DNA from 2 places in the Clostridium sp. Marseille-P299 genome. Region 1 is predicted to be linked to the other one. Evidence: predicted binding sites of a transcription regulator. Region 1 holds the regulator's gene; the other holds the start of a gene.

Region 1 (4,223 bases):
AGAGCGCTTATGAGCAGTATGATTTGGACGAAATTATATTTTTGCCATCCAATCAGCCTGCTTATAAGTCTTTGCGAGAAATTGTGTCCAATGAGCATAGAAAAAATATGATTCAATTAGCGATTGAAGATAATCCCCATTTTTCTTTTTCAACCGTGGAATTTGAACGAGAAGGAAATACGTATACTGCAGATACCTTACTTCAATTAACAAAAGAATACCCGGATGTCATGTTTTACTTTATTATCGGTGGGGATTCTTTGTTTCAATTAGAACATTGGAATCGGCCAGAAGTAGTTCTCTCTCTAGCGGAGATTTTAGCTGCTGGAAGAGGCGAAAAAACAGAGGATGAAATGTTAATTAAAATAGATGAACTGAATGAAAAATATCAATCTAATATACAGTTTTTAAAAGTACCTACCTTTGATATTTCTTCGAAAATGATTCGTAATCATTTGAAAAAAGGCAATTCAGTGAAGTATTTTCTACCAGAAAAAGTAATATCCTATATTAAAGAAAATAATTTATATAAATAGTTAACGTTTCAAGAATCGAGCCAAACCAATTAAGGGAGTTATATTATGAGCTTACTTAGTATAAGTGCACTGGATGAAATTCAAGAAAGTGTTTCAAGTGAAATTCCAAAGAAACGTTATTATCATACTTTAAGTGTGGCATATTTAGCGGTAGCACTTGCTATGTGCTATGGTGAAGATACAAGTAAAGCTATGGCTGCAGGTTTGTTACACGATATCGCAAAATATACTACTGGTGAAGAGGCTATAAGAGAATGTAGAGAAGCGAATCTTCCAGTTTCTGAAGTGGAAGAGAGAAATACATTTTTACTTCATAGTAAGTTAGGTGCTTATTATGCAGAGCATAAATATGGAATTACGGATTCTGACATTTTAGCTGCAATATCCAATCATACGACTGGAAGGCCTAATATGTCAACACTTGAAAAAATCGTATTTTTAGCAGACTATATTGAGATGCGAAGAAATCAACCAACAACTCCTAGCCTTGCTATTATTAGAGAAACCGCATTTAAACAGCTAGATTTAGCGGTTTTTTATGCACTTGACAATACCTTGCGATATTTATCGAGTACACAAAGGGAAATTGATCAATTAACAGTGACAACATATGAATATTATAAAAAGGAGTTGAATCTATAATGAATCAATCAAAAGAAATGGCATTATTAGCATATAATGCGCTTGAAGATAAAAAATCTGAAGATATTAGAGTAATTGAAATTGGAAATATCTCAGTTATTGCTGATTATTTTATTATTGCCAATGGTAATAGTTCTTCTCAAGTAACTGCCATGGTAGACGCAGTAGAAGAAGCACTTGGAAGAAAAGGTTTTGAACCAAAGAGAATTGAAGGTGTTCATTCTTCTGGATGGGTTTTAATGGACTACGGCGATGTAGTTGTTCACATCTTTTCTAAGGAAGATCGTTTATTCTATGATTTAGAAAGAATCTGGAGAGACGGTAATACTGTATCCTTAGAAGATTTAAAGAAATAATAGAGTAGAATGTGCAATAGAAAAAACTATATGAGTTTAGTTCCTATAGTTTAAGATAAAAGCTGCCATACGTGTAGATTACAGAATAAGAATCTATATGTATGGCAGCTTTTCGTTTAAAAGGTTTAAAACATACGAAATAAACCTATAACTTTACCTAATATTTGAACTTCAGTAACGATGATTGGGTCCATAAAATCATTCTCTGGTTGTAAACGATAATGATCCCCTTCTTTATAAAATGTTTTTACCGTTACAGAATCATCTAATAATGCAACTACAAAGTCACCATTGTTAGCATAAGTTTGCTTTTGTACAAGTATCTTATCGCCATTAAAGATACCTGCATTGATCATACTATCACCCTTTACACGTAACATAAAGGTTTCCTCGTTTGGCATATATTCGGTTGGAATAGGAAAGTACCCATCAATGTTTTCAACTGCTAAGATAGGTTGACCAGCAGTAACGGTACCTACAAGTGGTACATTAACAACTTCTCGACGTGAGATATTAAAATTATCATCGACAATTTCAATTGCTCTTGGTTTGGATGGATCACGTCTTATGTAACCATTCTTCTCAAGTGTTTCTAAATGAGAGTGAACTGATGATGTTGATTTTAAATGAACTGCTTCACAAATCTCTCTTACAGCAGGTGGGTATCCTCTATTTATAATTTGAGCTTTTAAATATTCAAGTATTTCTTTTTGTTTGGAACTTATCTTACCATAACTCATTTATCGTACCTCCGTTCGATTTTATATATTATATCATACCGTCAGGAAAAATGCAAAACTAATGTTCGGTATTTATAGTAAATTATTTATCTTGTTTTATGTAGATTTTAATAGAAGATATATAAAAATAATTCATAGAATGCCAGTATGTTTTAATAGTGTCTATTCAAATGCAAAGGTACAATAAATGAAATGAATTAGTAAAATATTAGTTTACCGGCGTATAGTTTATTTCAGAAGTTTCATCCGTTGCTGTTATTTTAAAGATAACGGGTCTAAGACCGTCGTTACAACTACAAATCGCCACACCTGGTTTATCAATCCAGTCTCCATAATAAAAGATATCACTGCCATGGGAAAGAGCGAATACATATTGGTACATAGCTTTCCACGCTTCGTCACATAATCCTTCCGGTTTTGCGTAATCTCCGTAGAAGACATCGCCTACCTTATGCATAGGACATTTACCTAAGCCTTTGCACCCATATTCTTCAGCTAATTCTTTGTCAAAGGTTGTTTTAAGTACTTCAATTTTACACTTTTTCATAATCTATTCTCCTTTACGATGTTATGCTTTTATTGTACAATAAGTTGAATTACAAAAAAAAGTACGCACTTTTTTGTCACATACTTACGAGAAGGGAAGTGTAAATATGAGTATGAAGGAATTTAAATCTATAAAAAAGCTAGATGACACACCATTTGGCTATACTCTATCTGTAATCGGTGGGAAATGGAAAATGGTTATATTATATTGGTTAATTGAAGTTCAACCAGTTCGATTTAATGAATTACAACGATTAATAGGCACGATATCCTATAAAACTTTAAGTGTACAATTAAAAGAATTGGAAGATGACGGAATCATAATAAGAAAAGAATATCCTCAAATCCCACCTAAGGTTGAATACTCCTTATCACCAAAGGGATTATCTTTATATCCAATTATGGAATCTATGTGCCAGTGGGGAGAGGCAAACAAGATGGGAGATTCTACAAAATAAGAGATTAAAACATAGATTAAAACATAGATTCAACGCATAGTTTAACATATATTAATAAAAGACAATAGACTACTATATAAAAAACCAAAATGTTCTTTAAGGATAAAGTGAACCCCTCTTGTTAGACAAAATCTAACGAAAGGGGTTTTTCTTGTGTAATCGTAATTTCTTGATTTTATGTTCGATATTACATAAGGCTGATATCATTCGTATAAAAAGTATAAGTAATACTTCTTAGCCTTGTAATCCATTTTCTTGACGCTCCATGTTTTCTACAACAATATCGTAGATATCGCCTAGAGTGGAGCAGTACTCCAATACCTTCCATGGGGAATTGGTATGAAAATGTATTTTTATCAAATCTTCATCTCCAACGACAAGTAAACAATCGCCTTCAAAATTTTGTGTAATATATTCATTGATTTTATCTTCCGAAAGATCATGACCTTCGATTAATAATTGAGTATCAAATTTAAATTCAAGCATAATTCCTCTCCTTATATTTAGTTTATTACTGTAGTTACGTAATATATGATGATTTTCTGTATGTAACAACAATTCTATTATACCAGTGTTTAACAAATTTGAAAGTATTTATTTTACTACCTCAATTTTCCTATTAACAAAAATATATATTGACAATCGAATGAATGTTCGATATAATTTAGAAAACATATGTTCGGGAATGTATGTTCGATAACAAAGGAGGTACTATTATGGTTCAGGTAAATCAAAGAAATAATACAATGGATAAAACGATAACATCACTAGAGGTGATTTTTAATCGAAAGGTATTTGGCTTTGTACTTATTGTTTCACTCGTTTTGTTATTATCATCTGTAATGTCACATAATGTTTTTGCTCAAAAATCAGGTGTAAGAAAAAAAACGGTTACATCAATATTAATAGAACCAGGCGATACTTTATGGAGTATTGCAACTAAAT
Region 2 (4,223 bases), on a different contig from region 1:
TTTCGATTGGTAGACTTTTGGTCAATGGAAATAGCAGGAGATAATCCTTCAATACTCTCCACATTGGGCTTTTCCATTTGTCCTAAGAATTGCCTTGCATAAGAGGATAAGGATTCCATATATCTTCTTTGACCTTCTGCATAGATCGTGTCAAATGCTAGAGATGACTTTCCAGAACCACTAAGGCCAGTTAAAACTACAAATTCATCTCTTGGAATATCAACACTAATATTCTTTAAATTATGTTCCTTTGCACCTCTAATTTTAATATAGTGCTTTTTATCAGCCATATTATTGTCCTCATCTATCTAATAAACTTTTATAAATCATTTAAAACTTAGAATAATTATCTCGTGATTATCCCTCTAGTTCTTGTATATGTTTCTTAATTTCTAATAACTTATCACGTAACTCAGCTGCAAGTTCGAAATTAAGTTCTGCTGCTGCGGTATGCATTTCTTTCGTAATTTTCTTAGCAATCGCATCAAGTTCTTTACGATTCATGGACTCTAAATCCTTATTGCCCATATCATACATTTCTTTCGCAACTTTCTTTGAAATAGTTATCAATTCACGAACTTTCTTCTGTATTGTCTGAGGGGTAATGCCATGTTCCTTATTATACTGATCTTGAATTTGTCTTCTTCGGTTTGTCTCTTGGATCGCTTTATTCATAGAATCCGTCATCTTATCGGCATACATGATAACATGTCCTTCTGAATTACGAGCCGCACGACCAATCGTCTGTATTAATGAAGTTTCAGAACGTAAGAAACCTTCTTTATCAGCATCCAAGATAGCTACTAATGTAATTTCAGGAATATCAAGACCTTCTCGTAGCAGGTTAATACCAACCAATACATCAAACACATCCATACGCATATCTCTAATTATCTCAGAACGTTCCAATGTATCAATGTCAGAGTGCAGATACTTCACACGGATACCAACCTCACGCATGTAATCCGTTAAATCCTCAGCCATACGCTTAGTTAATGTAGTAACCAATACCTTGTTTTTCTTAGAGATTTCCTTATTCACTTCACCGATCAAATCATCAATCTGTCCTGCTACCGGACGAACTTCAACCAATGGATCCAATAATCCCGTCGGACGAATAATTTGTTCTACTCTCTTTAATTCATGTTCACGCTCATAAACATTTGGAGTTGCAGATACAAACATCATCTGATTGATTTTGCTTTCAAATTCACCAAAGTTAAGTGGTCGATTATCTTTTGCTGAAGGCAAACGAAATCCGTAATCCACAAGGGTTGATTTTCTTGCCTGGTCACCTGCATACATACCTCTTACCTGTGGTATTGTAATGTGGGACTCGTCTACAATAATTAAGAAATCATCTGGAAAGTAATCAATTAATGTGTGAGGTGTGCTACCTGGAGTTAATCCAGCTAAATGCATGGAATAATTTTCAACACCAGAACAAAATCCCGTTTCACGTAACATTTCAATATCAAAATTTGTTCGTTCCGAGATTCTTTGTGCCTCTAATAGCTTGTCTTCACTTTTAAAATACTTGATACGTTCCTCTAACTCGATCTCAATGTTCTTAATGGCAGCCTCTAATTTATCCGGCGCAACTACATAATGGGAGGCCGGAAAGATAATCATATGTTCCAATGTATATTTGATTTCACCAGTTAATACATCAATTTCTGTGATACGATCAATCTCATCGCCAAAGAATTCAACACGGTACGCAGTATCTGAACTATTAATCGGGAAAATCTCAACAACATCGCCACGTACACGAAATGTTCCACGCTTAAAATCCATATCATTTCTTGTATACTGAATATCCACTAATTTTCTTAAAATCTCGTCTCTATCCCGAATCATTCCTGGACGCAATGAAACTGTCATGTTCTGATAGTCAATCGGGCTACCTAAACCATAAATACAAGAAACACTGGCAACAATAATTACATCTCTTCGTTCTGTTAAAGCTGCGGTTGCAGAGTGCCTTAATTTATCAATTTCATCATTGATTGCCGAATCTTTTTCTATATAAGTATCCGTTGACGGTACATACGCCTCCGGTTGATAATAATCATAGTAGGAAACAAAATATTCTACTGCATTCTCTGGGAAGAACTCTTTGAATTCTCCATACAGCTGAGCAGCTAGTGTCTTATTATGTGCAATAACAAGCGTAGGTCGATTCAATTTTTGAATTACATTTGCCATTGTAAAGGTTTTACCAGAACCAGTTACACCAAGTAATGTCTGAAACTGATTTCCTTCTTCAAAACCTTTCACAAGTTCTGCAATCGCCTCTGGTTGATCACCCGTCGGTTCATACTCCGAAACTAATTTAAAATGATCCATGCCTATCCCCCTATCCTCTATAAATCTATTTGTAATATCCACAATTTTCACGTAATCCATTCACTATCTTGATATTATAGCATACTAAAAATTAATATTCAATCCATTTTTCGAATGTTTGTTCTGTTTTTAAATCAAATAGGGATGAGGCAAACGCAATCATCGTTTACATCATCCCTATAGCCTTTGTAAAATAATAAATATTAAAACCAACGAAATCATTGATCCTATACAAATTATTCTTATATTAATTATTCTAATATTAATTATATTTATATTAATACAACTTAATTTACTTAAATTTAATATCGAATCCTAATCTACCACTGAATCCGATTAAACAAGCTGTTTCTCCACTAAAGCCGTAATAGAGTTATGCTCTGCTGCATTAAGAATGCCATCATGATCCAATAAAATAACCATTCTACCACCTATGTTAGCAACCGCTTTTGAATATGCAGTTTTCTCGCTTTTTACGATCACTGGTACTTCACTTAATTGCTTTTCCCCAATTTCTACGATTTCATGTACAAAATCTACTTGAAATCCAATTAGCATGCCCTTAGATCTCGTAACAATTAGCTGAGAACCATTACTTCCTTGCTTAGGCAATCCAAATTTAACGCGTAAGCTATAAACAGGAATGACATCACCTCTTAAGTTTAAGATGCCTAAGATATATTCCGGAGCATTTGGAACAGGTACAACTCCAGTGTATGTTTCGATTGCATTTACAAGCATAATATCAAAACCATACTCCTCATCCCCCAATTTAAAAATTACCTGCTTTGTTGCTTCCATATCTTCCTCCTCCTGGCCTTACTCTTTATTGTTGTCTGTTGTATTAATCCATTTTAAATAAGCATTAATAAATGGATCAATGTTACCATCCAATACACTAAGAGCATTGGCAACCTCTGCATTCATTCTATGGTCTTTTACCATAGTGTAAGGCTGTAGTACATATGAACGAATCTGATTTCCGAAATTAATATCTTTCACTTCTCCACGAATTCCAGATTCTTTCGCTTGGTTTTCTTCTTGCTTTTTCAAATACAATTTTGCCTTTAACATCTGCATTGCTTTGTCTTTGTTTTGAAATTGGGATCTTTCATTCTGACATTGCACTACAATTCCTGTTGGTAAATGAGTAATACGAATCGCTGAAGATGTTTTATTAACGTGCTGACCACCTGCACCACTAGAACGATACGTATCAATACGTAAATCATCATCATTGATTTCGATATCAATATCCTCTTCAATATCAGGCATGACATCGCAAGAAACGAAGGAAGTTTGTCTTTTACCAGCCGCATTAAATGGAGAAATACGAACCAATCGATGCACCCCACGCTCCGATTTTAAATGTCCATATGCATTCATTCCATTGATCTGCATAGTAATTGACTTATACCCGGCTTCTTCACCATCTAAAAAGTCAAGAATCTCAGTAGTATATCCTTTTTTATCTGCCCATCTTTGATACATACGTGCTAACATACTTGCCCAATCACAGCTTTCTGTACCGCCTGCACCTGCATGTAATGTAAGAATTGCATTATCTTTATCATATTCACCAGAGAGTAAAGTATCTAATCTTAATTCTTCAAACTCTTCGATAAAATGGTCCATTTCTTCTTGAATTTCAGGAATTAAGGTCGGATCGTTTTCTTCATAACCCATTTCAATTAAGGTTTTTATATCATCAAATTGTTGCTTGATGCCGTTATAATGAGCTAATACATCCTTTAAATTCTTTAATTCCTTCATATAAGCTTGTGACTTTTCTGTGGAATCCCAGAAGTTTGGTTCCTCCATGATTCCTTCAATTTCCTCAATCCTCAGCTGTTTATTTGCGAGGTCAAAGTGAA

The links. The regulator LexA, encoded in region 1, represses DNA repair genes until DNA is damaged. The targets are predictions, from matches to a motif close to CNAACANNTGTTNG.
Region 2: uvrB (excinuclease ABC subunit UvrB) is a predicted target of LexA. The motif match lies at 2,461-2,474, and genes of this name have one in related genera.

Annotation. Positions count from the first base shown of each region.
Region 1 is NZ_FJVE01000007.1:2,084,966-2,089,188, reverse strand. It holds gene nadD (nicotinate-nucleotide adenylyltransferase) at 1-536, shown strand, start outside; gene yqeK (bis(5'-nucleosyl)-tetraphosphatase (symmetrical) YqeK) at 582-1,178, shown strand; gene rsfS (ribosome silencing factor) at 1,178-1,534, shown strand; gene lexA (transcriptional repressor LexA) at 1,660-2,274, opposite strand; gene BN4220_RS17040 (TIGR04076 family protein) at 2,483-2,821, opposite strand; gene BN4220_RS17035 (winged helix-turn-helix transcriptional regulator) at 2,928-3,278, shown strand; gene BN4220_RS17030 (kinase to dihydroxyacetone kinase) at 3,513-3,764, opposite strand; gene BN4220_RS17025 (LysM peptidoglycan-binding domain-containing protein) at 3,995-4,223, shown strand, end outside.
Region 2 is NZ_FJVE01000004.1:123,051-127,273, forward strand. It holds gene uvrA (excinuclease ABC subunit UvrA) at 1-290, opposite strand, end outside; gene uvrB (excinuclease ABC subunit UvrB) at 358-2,349, opposite strand; gene BN4220_RS00575 (chemotaxis protein CheW) at 2,686-3,150, opposite strand; one part of gene prfB (peptide chain release factor 2) at 3,169-4,218, opposite strand; one part of gene prfB (peptide chain release factor 2) at 4,220-4,223, opposite strand, start outside.